DNA from 2 places in the Virgibacillus ihumii genome. Region 1 is predicted to be linked to the other one. Evidence: a T-box and tRNA genes for the amino acid it is inferred to sense, from the RefSeq annotation. Region 1 holds a T-box; the other holds one or more tRNA genes.
What was found. The T-box of region 1 lies ahead of alaS (alanine--tRNA ligase). A T-box ahead of a tRNA ligase gene usually reads a tRNA of that ligase, here a tRNA-Ala.
Positions count from the first base shown of each region.

Region 2: it has a tRNA-Ala gene. The T-box ahead of alaS (alanine--tRNA ligase) is inferred to sense a tRNA for this amino acid. The anticodon was not compared.

Region 1 is NZ_CACVAN010000001.1:1,100,692-1,111,506, reverse strand. Features, by position in the region: gene recD2 (SF1B family DNA helicase RecD2) at 1-1,561, shown strand, start outside; gene HUX68_RS05585 (hypothetical protein) at 1,727-1,918, shown strand; gene HUX68_RS05580 (AI-2E family transporter) at 1,965-3,029, shown strand; T-box leader at 3,075-3,284, shown strand; gene alaS (alanine--tRNA ligase) at 3,342-5,984, shown strand; gene HUX68_RS05570 (IreB family regulatory phosphoprotein) at 6,079-6,348, shown strand; gene ruvX (Holliday junction resolvase RuvX) at 6,349-6,774, shown strand; gene HUX68_RS05560 (DUF1292 domain-containing protein) at 6,779-7,069, shown strand; gene mltG (endolytic transglycosylase MltG) at 7,191-8,309, shown strand; gene HUX68_RS05550 (O-methyltransferase) at 8,774-9,436, shown strand; gene udk (uridine kinase) at 9,429-10,070, shown strand; gene greA (transcription elongation factor GreA) at 10,319-10,795, shown strand.
Region 2 is NZ_CACVAN010000001.1:1,678,219-1,689,033, forward strand. Features, by position in the region: gene HUX68_RS08345 (hydroxymethylglutaryl-CoA reductase, degradative) at 1-1,140, opposite strand, end outside; gene thrB (homoserine kinase) at 1,459-2,352, opposite strand; gene thrC (threonine synthase) at 2,349-3,410, opposite strand; gene HUX68_RS08360 (homoserine dehydrogenase) at 3,407-4,711, opposite strand; tRNA gene HUX68_RS08365 (tRNA-Ala) at 5,637-5,709, shown strand; gene HUX68_RS08370 (amino acid ABC transporter ATP-binding protein) at 5,800-6,549, opposite strand; gene HUX68_RS08375 (amino acid ABC transporter permease) at 6,564-7,268, opposite strand; gene HUX68_RS08380 (amino acid ABC transporter substrate-binding protein) at 7,252-8,070, opposite strand; gene pruA (L-glutamate gamma-semialdehyde dehydrogenase) at 8,223-9,773, opposite strand; gene HUX68_RS08390 (SRPBCC family protein) at 9,858-10,316, opposite strand; gene HUX68_RS08395 (DMT family transporter) at 10,386-10,815, opposite strand, start outside.

The sequences.
Region 1 (10,815 bases):
AATGGAATTGCTGTTTGACCATCAACAGCCCCTTACATATGATAATGTTTCAGAATTATTGATGGAACTTAACAAAACGAAGAAAGTCATCATTCAGAATGGTAATGTTTATCTGCCATCACTTTATTACGCTGAAGATGGTTTTGCTTCAAGTGTCAAACGATTGATGGAAAAACCAGTTGAAACTGATACGACAACGGCAGAATTAATGAAAATAATCGGTGATATTGAGGAAACAGAAATTTTAAGTTATGGCAAGGAACAATTCGATGCATTAAGTAAGGCACTGCAGTCAAAATTAATGATCGTTACAGGTGGTCCGGGGACTGGAAAAACAACTGTTATTAAAGGGATTGTAAAGGCTTATGCATCGATTCATCAGATGTCCATGGATCCTAAAGATTATGATTCTGAAACTGATTTTCCTTTTGTATTAACAGCTCCAACAGGCCGTGCTTCAAAAAGACTCAATGAATCAACCGGGCTGCCGGCAGTTACGATTCATCGTTTGCTGGGTTGGGATGGTCATAACGGTTTCAGTAAAAATGAGGATGATCAGCTGGCAGGCAAGTATCTGATTATTGATGAATTTTCAATGGTTGATATATGGCTGGCTAACAGTTTGTTTAAGGCTATCCCCGATGATATGCAAGTATTGATTGTTGGTGATGAGGATCAGCTTCCATCGGTCGGACCTGGTCAGGTATTGTCAGATTTATTAAGCAGCGGATTTATATCATTTGTGAGTTTGAATGAAGTATACCGGCAGAAAGAAGGATCAAAAATTATTCAGCTTGCACATTTAATTAAACATGATCGATGCAGTAATGAATCTTTGGCAAATGATAAAGATTTCAGTTTTATTGCCTGCAGGGAATTTCAAATGATTGATGTTATTAATAAAGTGTTTACCAGTGCCAAGCGGAAAGGAATAGACCCGAAAACCATCCAGGTTCTTGCTCCAATGTACCGTTCACAGGCTGGAATAAACGTGATAAACAGACATTTGCAGGCACTTATTAACCCAAAAACCGCTGCGAAACGTGAAGTGAAAGCAAATGATGTGCTATTCCGGATTGGTGATAAAGTAATTCAGCTTGTGAACCAACCGGAAGATGGCGTGTTCAACGGAGATATAGGTGAGGTCGCCGCTATCTTTGAAGAAGATGAAAATAAGGATCATGTTGAACAACTGGTTATCACGTTTGATGGAAAAGAAGTCGTATATGAACGTAAGGATTATATAAATCTGATGCACGCTTATTGTATATCCATCCATAAATCACAGGGCAGCGAATTCCCCATCGTCATTTTGCCTGTAGCATCCGGTTATAACCGGATGCTCAGGAAAAACCTGTTGTACACAGCTATTACCAGAAGCAAGCAATCATTGATTATTTGCGGGGAACAGCATGCATTTTTAAAAGGAGTTCGTACAAAAGACACAAATAAACGATATACATCGTTAACATATTTATTGGAAACGAGAATATCAAACACTATGCCGGAACCTGAGAACGATTCGGAAGAGGAAGAAATTTCGCCATATGATTTCATGTGAAAGTGAGGTATATTTTTTTAATTTCGGGCAACGATAAATAGAAAAACTCTGGCCTAGCTTTGACAGGTAAGAAAGTATAAAATTTTCTTACTGCATAAATGCAACTAAGGCCGTCACCTAAAGGCTTGGTGAAAACCAAGTTTTCTAATCAAAGGAGCTTTATGTATGTTCGAATGCCCGAATTGCAAAGGGAATGATCTGGGTAAAATTGGTCCACAGCAATACTACTGCTGGAATTGTTTTATCGAATTGTCTGTTGATGAAAATGTGCTTGCAATTCATCAGGTGGAATCAGATGGTTCGCTTAGTTCACTCGATGACTTGTTTACTGAAGATGAACGGAAGATTCAATGGTAGTCCTTAGCAATGACTTATGTCTTTATATGTGCTGAGGGGGAATTACATGTTTAAAACCAAGCTGTTGAATTTATTTCTGACTTCCCTTACCGGAATAATTATAATATTATTTGTTTTTCTGGTTATTAAACTGTTTCCATTTATTGGAGCTGTTTTTTCATTTCTTTGGCATATTGCTGCTCCGTTTTTGGCAGCCGGACTTATTGCTTACTTGCTATTTCCTGTTGTCCGGAAGATGAGCCAATATAATATGCCAAAAGGCTTGGCAATAATGATAATTTACGTGGTATTTTTCGGAGGAAGTGCCTACCTGATCTACCGGGTTTACCCTGCAATGATACATCAACTGGGCGGGTTGAAAGAACAATTGCCGCATCTTTTAAAACTGTATCGTGATTTTGTTTATTCGTTGTATGAATTTACGTCCTTTTTACCGGAACATTTCCATGATAAAATGGATGAGCTTTTGTATGAAATGGAAACCTACGTTGAAAACTTGCTTACCAATTTGGTTCGAGGATTTACAAAGATTTTTGATATGATCATCCTTTTAACCATAATTCCTGTCCTGGTATTTTATTTTTTAAAGGATCTCACACAATTGAAGGAATTTATAAAACAATGGGTACCGGAAAAATACCGAGGTGATTTGAGTCAATTTATCCGTTCTTTGGATAGTAGTTTAGGCAGCTATATCCGAGGGCAGCTTTTCGTTTGTCTAATTGTATCAACAGCTGCATTTGCATTTCTCTATTATTTAGATATTAACTATGCTTTGCTGCTGGCTGTTTTTATTGGTATAACGAATTTAATACCTTATTTCGGACCAATTATCGGAGCAGTGCCTGTGATTGCAATAACTGCTGCGACCGCCTCTGAACTGTTGCTTGTTGTTATTATCGGTTTATTTGTTATCCAGCTTATTGAAGGGAATTTGCTGACTCCGTATATAATGGGGAAAAGCATCCAGATTCACCCGGTAGCAATTATCCTTGCATTGTTTGTTGGAGGCGAAATATTTGGTATCATCGGAATGATTCTGGCCGTCCCTGCTCTAACCGTTCTGAAGGTGGTTTTTGAACAGACAACAGCTCTGGGTCGAAATCATTGACATATTCCTATTGTTTTCTTATAATATCGCATAACTGATAAATACAAGAAGGCGTTGAAGACACGGAGTACATGATACTATTTTAAAGAGAGAGACTTCCGTTTCGGCTGTAAGAAGTCTTAAATGAAAGGTCATGGAAAGCTATGTCGGAGTGCGGTTAATCCCCGCCGGTTTGCAAACCGTTAGCATGCTTAAGTGATGAACCATTATTTGGTTCATAATTAGGGTGGTACCGCGATGAATCTCGTCCCTGCAACGATGCAGAGAGGAGATTTTTTTAATGAATTAAACTGCAGATATGGAGGATGGAGCATGAAAAACTTAACATCAGCTCAGGTAAGGCAAATGTTTTTGGATTTCTTTAAAGAAAAAGGGCATGGCGTCGAACCGAGTGCATCACTTGTGCCAAAAGAAGACCCGACTTTACTTTGGATTAACAGTGGTGTTGCTACGCTGAAAAAATATTTTGACGGTCGGGTAATTCCGGAAAACCCCCGCATTGTGAACGCACAGAAGTCAATTCGGACAAATGATATTGAAAATGTCGGATTTACCGCACGACATCATACATTCTTTGAAATGCTGGGGAACTTTTCAATCGGCGACTATTTCAAAAAAGAAGCAATGGAATGGGCATGGGAATTCCTGACAAGTGACAAGTGGATTGGCTTTGATGCTGACCGCCTGTCGGTTACGGTACACCCGGAGGACGATGAAGCGTATGATTTATGGCTTAATCATGTTAACATTCCGGAAGAACGTATTATCCGTCTCGAGGAAAATTTCTGGGATATCGGAGAAGGTCCAAGCGGTCCCAATACAGAAATTTTTTATGACCGTGGTAAAAAATATGGGTCTGATCCAAATGACCCTGAACTGTACCCGGGTGGCGAAAATGAACGGTATCTGGAAATATGGAACCTGGTATTTTCCCAGTTCAACCATAATCCGGATGATACGTACACACCGCTGCCAAAGAAAAATATTGATACAGGTATGGGGCTTGAACGGATCGTTTGTGTCATTCAGGATACACCGACAAACTTTGAAACTGACCTGTTTATGCCGCTAATCCAAAAAACAGAAGAATTGTCTGGAGTGTCTTATGGACAAAGCAAAGATGCGGATACGGCCTTTAAGGTAATTGCTGATCATATCCGAACAGTTACATTTGCCATTGGCGATAATGCAGTTCCATCGAATGAAGGCAGGGGCTATGTGCTGAGAAGGTTATTGCGCCGCGCAGTCCGTTTTGCCAAACAGATTGGTATTGATAAACCATTTATGTACGAACTGGTTCCGGTTGTTGGTGAAATCATGAAAGATTTTTATCCGGAGGTTGTCAAACAATACGAATATATTGAAAATGTAGTAAAGGCCGAAGAAGAACGTTTCCATGAAACGCTTCATGATGGCTTGGAAATATTAACAACAATTATGGAGAAAGAAAAACAAAAAGGAAGCAATGTTTTTCCTGGAACAGAGGTATTCCGGCTTTATGACACGTATGGTTTCCCGAAAGAATTAACTGAGGAATATGTAGCTGAAGAAGGCTTCATTATTGATGACGAAGGGTTCCAGCATGAAATGGAAATGCAGCGTGACCGTGCCCGTAAAGCCCGCCAGAAAACGGATTCGATGCAAGTGCAAGATGGTGTCTTAGGTGAGCTGGATGCAGAAAGCTCGTTTATTGGTTATGAGCATGGTGAAGTGGAGACTTCTATTACCGCCATTGTCTCCGCTGATCAATTCGTGGATTCGGCACCCTCTGGCGACAGTGTTCTCGTTACGATGAAGGAAACGCCGTTTTATGCAGAAAGCGGTGGACAGATTGCCGATCAAGGTTGGATTTACACTGACAACTTCTCGGGTTATATTGAGGATGTACAAAAAGCACCAAAAGGCCAGCATATTCACAAGGTAAATATTAAAGATGGAGAGATTTGTGTAGGTGATTCCGTCAAAGCTATTATTGATAAGGAGTTCCGGAAATCAATCATCAAAAATCACACGGCAACACACCTTCTTCATCAGGCATTAAAAGATGTACTGGGTGATCATGTCAATCAATCCGGATCGCTTGTAACACCAGACCGGTTACGTTTTGATTTTTCCCATTTTGGCAGTGTGGAATCCGAGCAGCTGGAAGAGATTGAGCACAATGTAAACCGTAAAATTTGGGAATCCATTCCTTTGGTTATTGAAAACATGAAAATTGATGAAGCCAAGGAAATGGGGGCTATGGCTTTATTTGGTGAAAAATACGGAGATATCGTCCGCGTTGTGCAAATAAGTGATTACAGCATTGAATTGTGCGGTGGCTGTCATGTAACGAACACAGCAGAAATTGGGTTGTTTAAGCTTGTTTCTGAAACAGGCATCGGGGCAGGAACAAGACGAATTGAGGCCGTTTCAAGTAAAAAGGCGTATGAGTATATAAACAGTAAGCTTGACCTGCTCCATGAAACAGCACAGCTGCTTAAAACCAGTGAAGAAAATGCACCTGAGCGTGTGGAAGTTCTTTTCCAGGATATGAAAGCACTGGAGAAAACAAATGAGTCCTTAAGTGCCAAATTATCCAATGCTGAAGCTTCATCCATCCTTGATAAAGCAGAAGAAGTCCATGGCGTAAACGTTCTGGCGCAGCAAGTAAGCGTAAAAGACATGAATCAGCTCCGAAATATGGTGGACGACCTGAAGCAAAAAATGGGAACAGGCGTTATTCTTCTTGCTGCTGAGAATAACGGGAAAGTCCAGCTTGCAGCAGGTGTATCAAAAGACCTGATGGACAATGGACTCCATGCCGGAAATCTGATTAAACAGGCTGCCAAACTGTGCGGCGGCGGTGGAGGCGGCCGCCCGGATATGGCACAGGCAGGTGGTAAGAATCCTGAAAAGATTGATGAGGCACTTTTATTTGCAGCAAAATATGTTAAAGATAATACGGAAGAATAATCTCTTCCTTTCAATCTGATAAAAAATCATATAATATTAAAGATAAACATGTTAAAATGATGGATGAAGGCAAATTATGGAACGAGGTGTCACTATGAGCTCTACTGACAAAACGATGAAGTTTAACTTTTCAGAAGAACCTTTTGATCAGGATATCAAGGAAATACTGCTGACCGTCCATGGTGCCCTTAAGGAAAAAGGTTATAATCCGATAAATCAGATTGTTGGCTATTTATTATCCGGTGATCCTGCCTATATACCGAGATATAATGATGCCAGAAATTTAATCCGTAAAATTGAACGTGATGAGGTTATTGAGGAATTGGTCAAGTTTTACCTTGAAGAACAGCGCAGGAAAAGCTGAATGAAGATTATGGGTTTGGATGTCGGCTCCAAGACAATTGGTGTTGCTGTCAGTGATGCATTTGGCTGGACTGCCCAGGGTTTAACAACAATTAAATGGGATGAACACGATATTCATTCCGCAGATGATGAACTGAAGCAGATTATAGCAAAGCACGATGTTGAAAAAGCGGTTGTAGGGTTGCCCAAACATATGAACGGCAGCATTGGAGATCGTGGAAAAGCATCCGAAGTCTACGCCAAACATTTCGAAAAAGTTCATGATATCCCCGCAGTTCTATGGGATGAAAGGCTTACAACGATGGCTGCGGAACGTGTTCTGCTGGAAGCTGATGTGAGCAGGAAGAAACGGAAAAAAGTAATAGATAAAATGGCTGCTGTTATGATACTGCAAGGGTATCTTGATCAGCCCCAGGAAACGAGGTGACGTAATGCCACTGGATGAAAAGGAACGAATTATCATTCCCGATGAAAATGGGGAAGAGCATCTTTTTGAAGTATTGTTTTCATTTGATGTTGACCAGACGGAACAATCCTATATTGCTGTGGTGCCCGTTGAGCAGAAGGATGATGATGAAGTTGAAGTGTATGCTTTCCGTTATGAAGAAAAAGAAAACGATGACAATGATCTTTCACTATTTGCCATAGAGTCGGACGAAGAATGGGAAATGGTGGAGGAAATGTTAAACACATTGGCCGATGAAGAAGACCAGGATCAGTAATCCCTGAAACCAAATAACTGATTGCTTAGCCGACGTCGGGTAAAGATGTCGGCTATTGTTATATTTCTAGATATTTTATGCTTTTTTTAGTATAATTAACCGGGTGAAAGGGGGATACCCAATGAGCAAGGATAAAAAGCCACGGAAATACAGAGACAACCTAAAATTGCGCAGTGAAGAATCCCGGCTTGTCCGTAAAATTGTAATGCTCATTATTGTGGCAGTAATCCTTATTCTGGTTGTTGGTGGTATATCAGGTTATATGTACATTAAATCAGCTTTGCAGCCAGTTAACCCTGACAGTGAAGAAAAAGTAAAAGTGGAAATACCGATGGGTTCCTCAACTTCTGATATTGCATCGATATTGGAGGAAAACGGAATTATTAAAGATGGTCGGGTTTTTCGATTTTATATTAAATTTAATAATGAATCTAACTTTCAGGCTGGTAATTATACGTTTTCACCTTCAATGGAAATTGATGAGATCATAACATCGCTTAAGAAAGGCAAGGTTATGCAAGAGCCACTGTTGCGGATAACAATCCCGGAGGGTCAAACAATTAAAGAAATGGCAAAAATTTATTCAAAAAAATTGTCATTTAGCAAAAAAGATTTTTTAAATAAAGTAAATGATCGTGATTATATTGAATCATTAATTGACAGATATCCTGCAGTTTTGACAAAAGATATACTGAACCCGGATATCAGAACCCCACTGGAAGGCTATCTTTATGCTGCAACTTACAATTTTTATACAAAAAGTCCAAGTGTTGAATCAGTCGTAGAACGTATGCTGGAGAAAACAGTAACTGTTGTAACGCCATACCTGAATGAGATTTCAGAACAGGATTTGACTGTGCATGAAGCAATGACGATGGCTTCGCTGGTTCAAAAAGAGGCAAGCTCTGTTAAACAACGTAAAAAAATCGCTGGTGTATTTTATAATCGACTTGATAAAGGCATGCCGCTTCAAACGGATCCAACCGTTTTATACGCGTTAGGCGGACATAAAGAAAAAGTATTATATAAGGATCTTAAAATTGAATCGCCATATAATACTTATCATGTTGATACATTACCGGTTGGACCGATCTCCAATTTTGCCGAAAGTTCATTGAAAGCAACAGTGAATCCTGAAAAGTCAGATTTTCTTTACTTTTTGCATGATGACAAAGGGAATATCCATTACGCAGAGACACTTAAAAAGCACAGGCAAAATAAAAAGAAATATATTAATTAGGGATGTTGTAGAAGAAATGGTAGGATAGTTCAAGACAGTTATCTGCATGATTTGAGAAATTCCCAACGAGTCAAACAATTGAAGGAAGTGTGAATTCTATTCACATTTCCCGTTTTTTTACACATTAATAATTAGGCTGTCTTGGTAGAGAGTGTCGTTTTTGTCAATCACAAAATCCATAAACTGCGATATAGTATGATGTGTTACCATCGCTGCGGAAATACACGTCGCTTTCCGTGGGCGGCTGATGAGCCTCCTTGCGCTACCGCGCTGCGGAGTCTCATCTAGGCCTCTGCTCCCACAGGAGTCTCCGCGTATTTCCTCCGCTGATTCTTGTTCTGTTATCCACCGTCGCGGTCAGGAAACTTTACGAGATAATACTATATCGCAGTTTAGTTCAACAACGAAGTTAAAAAAACATAATATACGAAAATAGCTAATAATTAAGTTCAGGGGCTGACAAAATGGAGGAAAAACTGGATCAATATTTACAGAAAATGCTACTGCCTGCAGATGAGTGGGTTCGTGATCTTGCAGCAGAGGCTAAAGCAGACCGTGTTCCCATTATGGATCCGGTCGGAATGAATTTCGTGATGCAGCTTATCCGTTTAACCAAACCGCAACGAATTTTGGAAGTGGGTACCGCCATCGGGTATTCAGCAATGCGGATGGTTGAGGCAAATCCGTATGCTTCTATCATAACCATTGAACATGATAAAGTTCGTTACAACCAAGCGTTTAACAATATTCATAAAATGGAAATGGAGCACAACATTGAGGTTATCCATGGCGATGCATCTGAGGTTATTCCAACATTAGCAGCAGAAGAATCCTTTGATATGGTATTTATTGATGCAGCAAAGGGTCAATATAAACGTTTTTTTGAATTGGCTGCACCACTTCTTTCTGATAATGGATTCATACTTTCAGATAATGTATTGTTTAAAGGATACGTAGCAGATGAAGAAAAAGAGCATCCAAGATTTCAAAAAATAGCCCGGAAGCTTCGGGACTACAACGACTGGCTGATCCAACATCCGAATTTTATTACATCTATTGTTCCAATTGGTGACGGTGTAGCAATCAGTTATAAAAGTAATGGAAAGGAACTGAAAGATTATGTCTGAAAAACCTGTTGTTATAGGAGTTGCAGGCGGAAGCGGGAGCGGAAAAACAACTGTCACCCGTTCTATCTGTCAGCGTTTTGCTGATAAGACAATCCTTGTTATTGAACAGGATTATTATTATAAAGATCAGAGTCATCTTCCTTTTGAAGAGAGACTGAACACAAACTACGACCATCCGTTGGCATTTGATAACGATTTGCTGATCAGTCACTTGCATGATTTAATGAATCAAAAATCAATTAAGAAACCTGTTTACGATTATAAAGTTCATACACGTTCCAATGAGGTTATTCCGGTAGAACCAAAAGAAGTCATTATTTTGGAAGGAATTTTGATACTGGAGGATCCACGTCTGGTTGATTTGATGGATATCAAGGTGTTTGTGGATACTGACTCTGACGTTCGTATTATTAGACGGTTACTAAGGGATATTAAAGAACGTGGAAGAACACTTGATTCGGTAATCGATCAATATGTGAATAATGTACGTCCAAGCCATTTGCAGTTTGTCGAGCCAACGAAGCGTTATGCGGATATCATTATTCCGGAAGGCGGTCAAAACCATGTCGCAATTGATATAATGGCAACGAAAATTGAAAATATCCTAACTAAAAACCGACAAAATAAAGAATGAAAAGGTATTGAAAACATAAATAAAATCTGCCATAGTAGTGTTTAGTAAATATAATACAAGCTTTTATGAATGAATAAACGTATAGTACGAAGGTATTTATGCTTTCTTACTGTACAACATAAGCCCTTTTCATTTTCGTCGGCCAGTTTTTTGGATACATGATAGAAATAGGTATATGCTGTTTTTTAGTGAGCTTATGTATGATTTACAGTTAATATTGGAGGATCACAAAGGAGTGTAATAAGAATATGGCTACAGAGAAAAGTTATTATATGACCGATGAGGGGAAAGAGAAACTCGAGAATGAATTGCACTATCTGAAAACAGAACGCAGACAGGAAGTAGTGGAAAGAATTAAAGTTGCCCGCAGTTTTGGTGACCTTTCCGAGAATTCCGAGTACGATGCAGCAAAGGACGAACAAGCATTTGTTGAAACACGTATTTCACAGGTAGAAACAATGATTCGCAATGCAGTCATTATTGAAAATGATAATGAGAATCCAAACATTGTGTCACTTGGCAAGTCAGTAACCTTCAAAGAACTTCCAGACGGTGAAGAAGAAACATATACGATAGTTGGAAGTGCAGAAGCAGATCCATTTGAGGGAAAGATATCGAATGATTCACCAATGGCTAAAAGTTTATTAGGTCACGAAATCGGAACAGAGGTTTCCGTAGTAACACCAGGTGGCGATATTCAGGTTGAAATTGTTAAAGTTGACTAATGATTGGATGAAACGGAATG
Region 2 (10,815 bases), 580 kb from region 1:
ACGCACGTGCAGTTTCATGTGTCCCTTTTGAATACCGTCTCCAGCCAATGCTTTCAGCGCGGCAAAGTTCTGTGCCAGCCCGACTGATGCAATGATACCCGCCAGTCGTTCGGCAGTTGTTGCCTGCAAAATTTTTGCTGCAAGTTTTGCGACTTGATGCGATTGTGTAGCACCGCCAACCAAACCCACAGCCAATGGAATCTCAATCATTCCTGTTATCGAGTCGCCGTTCCGCTCAAATTGTGTCAGTGATTGATACCTTCCGGATACGGCTGCATAGGCATGCGCACCTGCCTCAATTGCTCTTGTATCATTACCGGTTGCCAGCACAACTGCAGAGATGCCATTCATAATCCCCTTGTTATGTGTCGCAGCACGGTACGGATCAGCAACCGCGAGTTGGTGGGCACTTAAAAATTTATCCATTTTCGCTTCATCTCCGTCAAATGGATTTTGGAACGTTGCACGTGCCCGAACAACGCGCTTATCAGCTAGGTTGGACAAAATGCGCAGGACAACCTCACCGCCGGTTATTTTTTCGACTAAAGGTGTTACAGCTTCAGCCATCGTATTTACCGCATTAGCACCCATGGCATCTTTCGTATCAATCAGCAGGTGGATAACAAGCACTTCTTCACCATTTGCCGGAATGATACGGACATCAAGATCCTTCGCTCCACCGCCAAACGATACCAGTGTCCGGTCCTGTTCATTGCATAACCTAATAATCTTCTCTTTGTTTTCATAAATTTTGGCCATCTTCGTGTAAGGATTTTTCAGCTTCGTTACCTGAACCTGACCACGCATAATCGACCCGGAGTATGACGTCGTAAAACCACCTGCATCATACGAGAATTTAGCGGCATGACTCGCAGCAGCAATCACTGACGGCTCTTCTGTCGCCATAGGAACGATTACATCCTCACCATTCACTTTAAAGTTCACCGCGACACCAAGTGGGATCGGTAAATAGCCAATCACATTTTCCACCATATGATCTGCATCTTCAGTGGTGAATCCACGCTTGCCGCTCAAAACCTTTTTCTCGTCTTCGGTAAGCCCGCCGTCAAGATGTTCAGCTACTTTATCCAGCCGCTGTTTGGGCGTCATTTTATAGAATCCCGACAAACGTGACGTCACATCAATCCCTCCATTTGAATACGCTTACATATTTTTGTTCAACATTCGACAAATATATTCTATTTTAGTTTCTTTTTATTCAACATTGTTGAATAAAGTATATAATGAATTTTCATATTTTGTCAATGGTGATGATTTGGAAGCAGCGATTTTTGGGAAAATTACCCTGTTTATAAGAGGCTGGTGCCAAATGTATAAAAAGCAGCAATCAACAACATCCAAGTTTTATGGAATGCCTTAGTTGCACTTTTGCAGATTAGAAAGTTTGATATTTCTTTTCTGGCAAAAAAATAGCCTGGGCGCCATCTTCAGCCCAGACTATTTTTCAACCTTTAATCCCATTTCATCAATTTTTAACACCGCTACGTCATAATCAGAAAGTACTTCCTTCATATCCCTGCAAACTCGCTTTCCTTCACCATCCGGCACAAACGAAATCATTGACGGTCCCGCACCGCTGATAACCGTTCCAAAGGCACCTTTCTTTTTAGCATTGCGGCGGATCAGTTCATAATTCGGAATGACCTCTGCGCGGTATGGTTCATGAAACATATCCCGCTCCATCATTCTGCCAGCAAGCGCATAATCTCCTGACAGCATTGCTGCGACCATCACATTGCTTATCGCGCTGGCAGACGAAGCATGATTTCTGGAAAACGTGTCAGGAACCAAGCGGCGGGCCTTCTCTGTTTTCAACTCGGTATCCGGGATATAAATAACAAGCTCAAGTCCACCAGGCCCGGTTTTCAAGTGTTCAATAATTCCATCAGCAGTCTCTGCGCTGAAAACAATCCCACCGTATAATGCTGGTGCAACATTATCTGGATGCCCTTCAATTTCTGTGCCGTACTGCAATTTTTGCTCGCTGGTCAGATTCAAGTCACAAAGCTGATTAGCCAGCTCAATGCCCGCCAGAACAGCTGACGCGCTGCTTCCAAGCCCACGTGCCAGCGGGATATCACTTTCGATCGTCACTTTACAACCCGGAAGCTGCTTCTGATAACGTATTGCAACTTTTTCCGCAGTCTGATAAATAAGATGCTCTGTATAATCAGTGACTGATGGCAAATATGGAGACTCATGCAAAATTTCCCATTGCCCCCGCTCCTCCACATGCAGTGTTAAATAAAGGTTCAACGCCATACCGGCGGAGTCAAATCCGGGCCCCAGGTTACCGGAGGAGGCCGGAATGGAAATGCTGAATTTTTTCATGACCGCACCTTCCCAAGCACATAATCGACGACGGCTTCTTCATCGTTTGGCAGTGAAACCGGGTCAACATGCACCTGATCCATTGCAGTTTGCGGGTCCTTTAATCCGTTCCCTGTCAATACCGCTGTAGCCGTACTTCCTGGTTCAATGGCTCCTGCCCGGCATTGTTTTATAAGACCGGCAATGGATGCACATGATCCAGGCTCAGCAAAAATCCCCTCTTTTCGCGTCAACAACTGGAATGCCTCCAAAATTTCTGCATCCGTTACGGCGTCAATTTTACCGCCTGATTCATCCTGTGCTGCAACGGCCAGTTCCCAGCTCGCCGGATTACCGATGCGGATAGCGGTTGCCACTGTTTCCGGATCGTCAATCACCTGATTATTCACAATGGCTGCGGCACCCTCTGCTTCAAACCCGAACATTCGTGGCAGTCCCACTCCTTTCGCTTTGTTGTATTCTTTAAACCCTCTCCAGTAGGCACTGATGTTTCCGGCATTTCCGACCGGGATCGCTAAAATATCCGGTGCTGCTCCAAGATAATCACACACTTCAAATGCCGCTGTCTTCTGTCCTTCCAGCCGATATGGATTAACCGAATTGACTAAAGTAACCGGAGTCTGCTCGGTTATTTTCCGGACCATCCTTAGCGCATCATCAAAATTACCTTCAATCTCAATTATCTCCGCTCCGTACATTTTTGCCTGAGCCAGTTTTCCGAGCGCAATTTTTCCTTTAGGGATAATAATCAGTGCGTGCATGCCAGCCCTTGCGGCATATGCTGCGGCTGACGCAGACGTATTGCCGGTCGATGCACAGATCACCGATTTGCTGCCTTCCTCTGCTGCCTTGGCAACCGCAAGCACCATGCCACGGTCTTTAAACGAACCTGTCGGATTGGCACCTTCCACTTTTCCATACAGTGTGATACCCAGATCCGCTGATAAATTTTCAAAATAAATAAGCGGTGTATTTCCTTCATGAAGCGTCAATCCAGGAGTTGCTTCTGATACAGGTAAAAATTCTTGATAGTGATCAATGATGCCACGCCAGTTCATCGTTCTACTCCTCCTTCAATTCGATAGGAACTTTTTACTTCTTCCACAACATCTGATTTTTGCAGATTGCTGAGTGCTTGCCCCATATTATCCTTTGTTGTTTCATGTGTTACGATAATTACTTCTGCAGTACCATTATCCTTCTTCTTTGGCACCTGCAAAATTCGTTCAAAGCTTACATCAAGTTCATTAAAAATCGACGAAATGACCGTGAATGTGCCGCAAACATCCTTCACGTGCAACCTCACATAATAACTGCCAAAGCGCTGATTGGAGGCGAGAATTTTCTTTTCATAACAAGGTTCCAAATAACTTTGGCCAGGAATACCGGATAAAATATTATTTACCACCGCAGCAACGTCCGACATAACAGCTGCTGCAGTCGGCAGACTACCGGCACCAGGTCCGTAATACATCGTTTCTCCAACCGCTGCACTGTTTACAAATACAGCATTGTTCTCATTTTTCACGGCAGCGAGCGGATGATTTTCCGGTAAAAATGCCGGTTCCACACTCACTTCAACTTCATGATCACGGACATGTGTAAACCCGATCAACTTCATTGTCAGACCGAGCTGCTTGCCGAATTTCAAGTCATCAACCGGAAAGTCCCTGATCCCTTTTACTTCCACATCGGATAACTCCACAGGCACTGAGAAGGCAAGTCTGGCAAGAATAGCCATTTTTCTGGCTGCATCGAGTCCTTCCACATCACCTGATGGATCTGCTTCAGCAAACCCAAGTTCCTTCGCTTCGTGCAGTGCATCTTCATAGGACAGACCTTCATCATCCATCCGTGTTAAAATATAGTTGGTAGTACCGTTGACAATTCCCATAATTTTATTAATTTCATCAGCCACAAGGCCATCCTTCACCGCACGGATAATCGGAATCCCGCCAGCAACACTTGCTTCATAAAATAAATCGCAGTTGTTGCGGGAGGCAGCATCCTCAAGTTCGTTTCCATGCAATGCCATCAAATCCTTGTTGGCAGTGACAACGTGCTTTTTATTCTGAAATGCCCTGTTCAGTAGTTCCCGCGTCCTTTCAATACCACCCATCACTTCAATTACAATATCAATTTCAGGGTCCTCCAATATATCTGCAGCATGGACCGTCATTAAATCGGGAGCCACACGAATATCCCGGTCTTTATCCGGATCCACAACCAAAATCCGTTTAACTGAAATATGGCAGCCAAGCTGATGCTGTAACTTTTCTTTATGATTTTCGATTAACCGATAAACCCCAATGCCAACTGTTCCAAAACCCATTAGTCCGACAGAAATTTCTTTATCCATGTTTTTCACCCCATTTATAGAATATAAAAAGACCCTTTACGCCCCATAATTCTGCTCAAATCAGAATTATCGGGACGAAAAGGGTCCACTTTTCGCGGTTCCACCCGGTTTTATAGCATTCTCGCAAATGCTACCTCGTATGACTGCAATGAATTACAGTCAGGTTTTTGATAACAGGTGCACATGTCCTGCACCCGGCCGGACTTACTGGAGGACTCCTTGGTAGGGGGATCCCCGCCGTTCGGTCCGGCACTCAGAGATGGTGTTGAAGCAACATATACTTTCGGGATTCCAGCCTCCCCGAATCTCTGTGAATATAAACGTTGCCTCTCGTTCTCTTCATCGATTTCCTTAAAAATCCAGCATTCACCACGTTAAAAGTAAGTGCTGGGATTTTTTTATATAATTATATTTAATGACGTTACAAAAAAATTATATTGCGGACTATCATATACTGTTTTCAGCATAAGGTCAACCATTTTTTTATTATTTTTATTGGAAGCGTTACCGATTACAGTATTACCGGGAAATTTATTTTTCGATAAACAGATGTTTCGGTGACGTTTCCTTGTTTACGGTTGATGTTTCCGGCTTGCGGTTGATGTTTGACCCGTATGGTTGATGTTTCCGGCTTACGGTTGATGTTTGTACTCGTATCGTTGATGTTTCCGGCTTACGGTTGATGTTTGTACCGTACGGTCGATGTTCTCCGCTTACGGTTGATGTTTGTACCGTACGGTCGATGTTCTCCGCTTTGTACTCGTATGGTCGATGTTTCCGGCTTGCGGTTGATGTTTGCCCCGTACGGTTGATGTTTGACTCAATCGACTATCAACGATCAACCTTTATGTTAGTGCTATCCTATTTTTTAAAAAAGTCCTTGAAAAATCTGCTCAAAAAGCATATAATTAATATCGGACTTAACGGGGCATTAGCTCAGCTGGGAGAGCGCATCGCTGGCAGCGATGAGGTCATCGGTTCGAGCCCGATATGCTCCATACTCACAACGCTTGTCCTGCGAAGGGTCAGCGTTTTTATTATCAAAAAACACCTTTCCATCAGCCAAAGCAGGAAAGGTGTTTTTTGCATTAGGACGGATTTAGAATCCGCTGCAAAAATTGCTGGGTTCGTTCTTCTTTTGGTGCCTTCAAAACCTTTTCAGGCAAACCTTGCTCGACAATATAACCACCGTCCATGAAAATCACCTCATCAGAAACCTGTTCAGCAAATTGCAATTCATGGGTTACGACCGCCATAGTCCAATTTTCTCTCGCCAGATCTTTCATAACCGCTAAAACTTCACCGATCAGTTCAGGATCAAGCGCAGAGGTTGGTTCATCAAACAGCATCAGTTCCGGTTCAATCGCCAGTGCCCGCGCAATGCCAACCCGCTGCTGCTGACCACCGGAGAGTTGATGCGGATACAAATTTGCCTTATCCTGCAAGCCTACTTTTGTCAGGAGTTCGAGCGCATACTTCTTTTCCTTTTCTTTGTTGCGTTTTTGTACTATTACCGGGCCCTCTGTCACATTTTCCAGCGCTGTTTTGTGCGGAAACAGATTATATGATTGGAACACCATACCGGATTTTCGGCGCAGCTTCAAAACTTCTTTTTTAGAAATTTTCCCAGAAAAATCGAGCTTAAAATTATCATGAAACGTAAACTTTCCCCTGTTTGGCAGTTCAAGGGCATTTAAGCAGCGCAGTAAAGTTGTTTTCCCGGAACCGGATGGGCCGATAATAGACAGAACTTTCCCTTTTTCGATGTTTAAATCAATATTTTTCAACACTTCCAGGTCGCCAAATGACTTGGATAGACCTTCAACATTTAAATACACTGGTTTCTCACCTCCTAGGCCGAGATATGACGTTCGAGACGTGACTCAATCGCCTGCTGTACAAGGGACAACAGAAAACAAACCACCCAGTAAAGAAGAGCCGCTTCAATATAAATCAGCATAAAATCATACGTAACCGCAGCAATTTCCTGCGCTTTCCGGAAAAGTTCCGTTACGAGAATCAGTGATGCCAGCGACGTATCTTTCACCAGACTGATAAATGTATTGGACAATGGCGGCACAGAAACCCTTGCCGCCTGTGGAATAATAATCCGCCGCAATGCTGTGTTCTGAGTCATTCCGATGGTGTATGCCGCTTCCCACTGCCCTTTTGAAATGGATAAAATCGATGCACGAATAATTTCGGATGCATAGGCACCAACATTGATGGAAAACGCAATGACAGCGCTCGGAAATGGATCAATCGTTAGACCAAGACTCGGCAGCCCGTAAAACACAATAAACAGCTGCACAAGCAATGGTGTCCCGCGCACAGCCGATACAATCGCCACGGACGGTGCACGCACAATCGGTGTCTTGGAAAGACGCATGATTGCAAGTAACAATGCCAGTGCAAGACCAATCGTGAACGCTATTAAGGTGAGCGGAATAGTATATTGAATCCCGCCCATGATCATCGGCAGCAATGAGTTTTTAAATAACTCCCAGCCCCCCATCGTTGCATCAATTGTCAATAACGTACTATTTGGTAGAAACATCTTCACCAAACCATTCTTTTCCTATTTTCGCCAATGTGCCGTCTTCTTTCATCGCTTTCAGTTGTTTATTGACTGCTTTCACCAGTTTTTCGTTTCCTTTGTTAAAGGTAAATGCCGTTTTAGTTGCGTCATCTTGTTTGGCAGCAATTTTAATTTGCTCTCCACCCTGTTTCTGAATATAGTCAAGGACAGCGAGTCTATCATTTACCGTTAAATCCACTCTGCCCTGTTTGATCAATTCAATCGATTGAGCCAAACCTTTCACATTAACAATTTCCGCTCCATGTTCTTCAGCAATCTTTTCAAAATTACTTGTAAGCGACTGTGCAGACTTCTTCCCTTTTATGTCATCAAATGAGTCGACATTATTGTTTTCTTTGGGAGTGACAACCACTGCGGATGTATACGTATACGGAATGGAGAAGTCATAGTTTGCTTTTCGTTCCTTATTGATTCCCACCTGGTTTGCGATGACATCAAATCGCTTCGAATTTAGTCCAGCAAACATGGCATCCCATTTCGTTTCCATAAACTCTACTTCAACACCCATTCGATCGGCAACTTCCCGGATGACTTCCACATCATAGCCGGTCAATTTGTCCTGTGAATTGTGGAATGTGAATGGTGCATAAGTTCCTTCCGTTCCAACTGTCAGCACACCGGTTTCTTTTACATGATCTAACAGACTTCCAGAAGAATTGTTCGCACTGTCAGACTGCTTGTTTCCCTCATTGGATCCGCCGCATGCAGCAAGAACAAGCATAAGTCCCGCCAGCAAAACGATATATAAAACTTTTTTCATTTGATTACCCCCAGTAAATTTATCGGATTAATGCCTAATTGATTATAAAGTATTCTATGCTTCATGTAAACGAATTGATATGTAATGTTAGGGTTACCAGAAAAAAAGTTTTCATGAAAAAAGGGCCAAATGAAATGACCCCTTACTTAGCTTTATAGTGTTTCTGAAACCGTTTTTGCTTCAAGGAAGTTCAGCAGATAATCCGGACCACCTGCCTTGGCGTCTGTTCCGGACATTTTGAACCCGCCGAACGGATGATAACCGACAATCGATGCTGTACAGCCACGATTGAAATATAAATTTCCGACATGGAAATCATACCGCGCACGGTTCAGATGTTTGCGGTTGTTGGAAATAACTGCACCCGTCAAGCCGTAATCGGTATTGTTGGCAATTTCGAGTAATTCATCAAAATCTTTTGCCTTTGCGAACGCAACAACCGGTCCGAAAATTTCTTCCTGCATGATGGTTGCATTCGGTGCTGCATCGGCGAAAATCGTCGGATAAATGTAATACCCTTTGGAATCATCTGACTCACCGCCATATACAAGACTGGCTTCATTTTTGCCGATTTCGATATAATTTTTGATTTTATCAAACTGTTTCCGGTTAATAACTCCGCCCATATACGGATTGTCTGCACCGGGGTCTCCTACCGAAATATCCTTTGTGTATTCGATGGTTTTTTCCAGAACTTCATCATAGACATCTTCATGAATGACAGCTCGTGAACACGCGGAACACTTCTGTCCCTGGAACCCAAACGCTGACTGGGCAATCGCTTCAGCTGCCAGATCGAGATCTGCTTCATTGTCCACGATAATGGTATCTTTACCGCCCATTTCAGCGACCACACGCTTCAGGAAGTTTTGGCCTTCCTGCACTTCAGCAGCGCGTTTCATAATTCGGGTACCAGTCTGCCTCGAACCGGTGAAATTAATAAAGTGTGTTCTAGGATGATCGACCATATAATCCCCGAGTTCTTCCGGGTCGCCTGGCAGGAAGTTAACAACGCCGGCAGGCAATCCGGCTTCTTCCAGCACTTCAATAAGTTTATACGCAATTACCGGTGTGTTTTCGGATGGCTTCAACAGTACCGGATTTCCCGCAACAATCGGTCCAACGGTTGTACCGCAAACGATGGCAAACGCAAAGTTCCATGGCGGAATTGCCACGCCAGGTCCTATCGGCTGATAAAAATAAGAATTATTCTCAAACGGCCGATCATTGATCTCTTTTCCTTTACCAAGCTCAATCATCTGTCTCCCGTAATATTCCATGAAGTCAATCGCTTCCGCTGTATCTGCGTCAGCCTGCCCCCATGGTTTACCAGCTTCATACGACATCATGGAAGAAATTTCATGCTTACGCCGGCGTGCAATCGCAGCCGCTTTAAACATGACATCCGCACGTTCCTCAGCTGAAAATTCACGCCATTCCTGAAATGCTTCATATGCAGCATCCATCGCCTGATCGATGTGGGCTTTTTTCGCTTTGGAAACAGACCCGATCAGCTGGGATGTATTGGATGGATTGTATGACTCCAGCTTATCATCGGTAAAAATTCGCTGTCCGCCAATAACAAGCGGATATTCTTTTCCCAAATCCATCCGGCGCATTCTGCTCAGTGCATCTTCATATTCCTGACGATTTTCCTGCTCTGCAAAATTTGTAAATGGTTCGTGTTTATAAGACACTACCACGTGAAACCCTCCTTTTATTAGGCAGAAAAACTTAAATGCATACCTAATTAAGGATTTATCACAAATTCCTTTCCGTTAAACATGTTATGATATTATAGCCGGTTCCCGTTCGACAATACCTTTTGCTACCGTTCTTGTGAAACGCTTTGCCGCCTTAGGTACAATTTTTTTGAGCACAGAATTCATCATTGGTGCAGCTAATCCATTTGCTTTTATCCGCAGACAACCCGTGATAACCGTCTTTTGATCATGTATTTTTTCCGCGCTGAAATATCCATCACCGGAAAAATTCTCATTTAACCCTTTCAACGTAAATGCAATCAGCCCCGGTTCCTTAACATCAGTAATATCAAGCTGCATACGCACAGATTTCTCAATAAGCCCGATTTCACCTTTTGCAATCCAGACAGATCGCGAACTGCTGTGAATTTCATGCTCAACATATCCGGGAATTAACGGCGCCAGGTTATTCATATCCGATACAAACGTCCAGACATTCCGAATCGGCACATCCACTGCCAGATTATGCTTGCCATGCGCCATAAACCACCCTCCTCATTCTGATAAAATACACATTTACTACTCTATGCACGTCGAAATAATATAGACGTATCAATGCGAAAGTTTCTTTTCTTTCAAACGCCGCCTTCGTTCAAACGCATTGACCAGAATGACACTTGCAATGGCGATTATCCCTCCGGCAACAGAGAGAAGACTCGGCAGTTCATGCAGCCAAACCCAGGCGACTAAGATCGCAAATGCCGGTTCGATATACATCATACTTGTAACGGCTCCTGCTTCACCAGCGGACAGGGCAATCGCCCACGTAACATAAGCTATTGCCGCCGGGAAAATCCCGACGTAGATTGCCGACAGATTTGCCTCCAATGTGGCTCCCTGAATGCTTTCAAACAAACCCGGGGAGAAAACAAAAAAAGGAAAAGTTCCTGCCCACGTAAAATACGCTGTCAATTCAACCGGTCTATATTTCGTAAGCAAAGGTTTCTGAAACACAAAAAAGATTGATGTAGCAATGGACGCA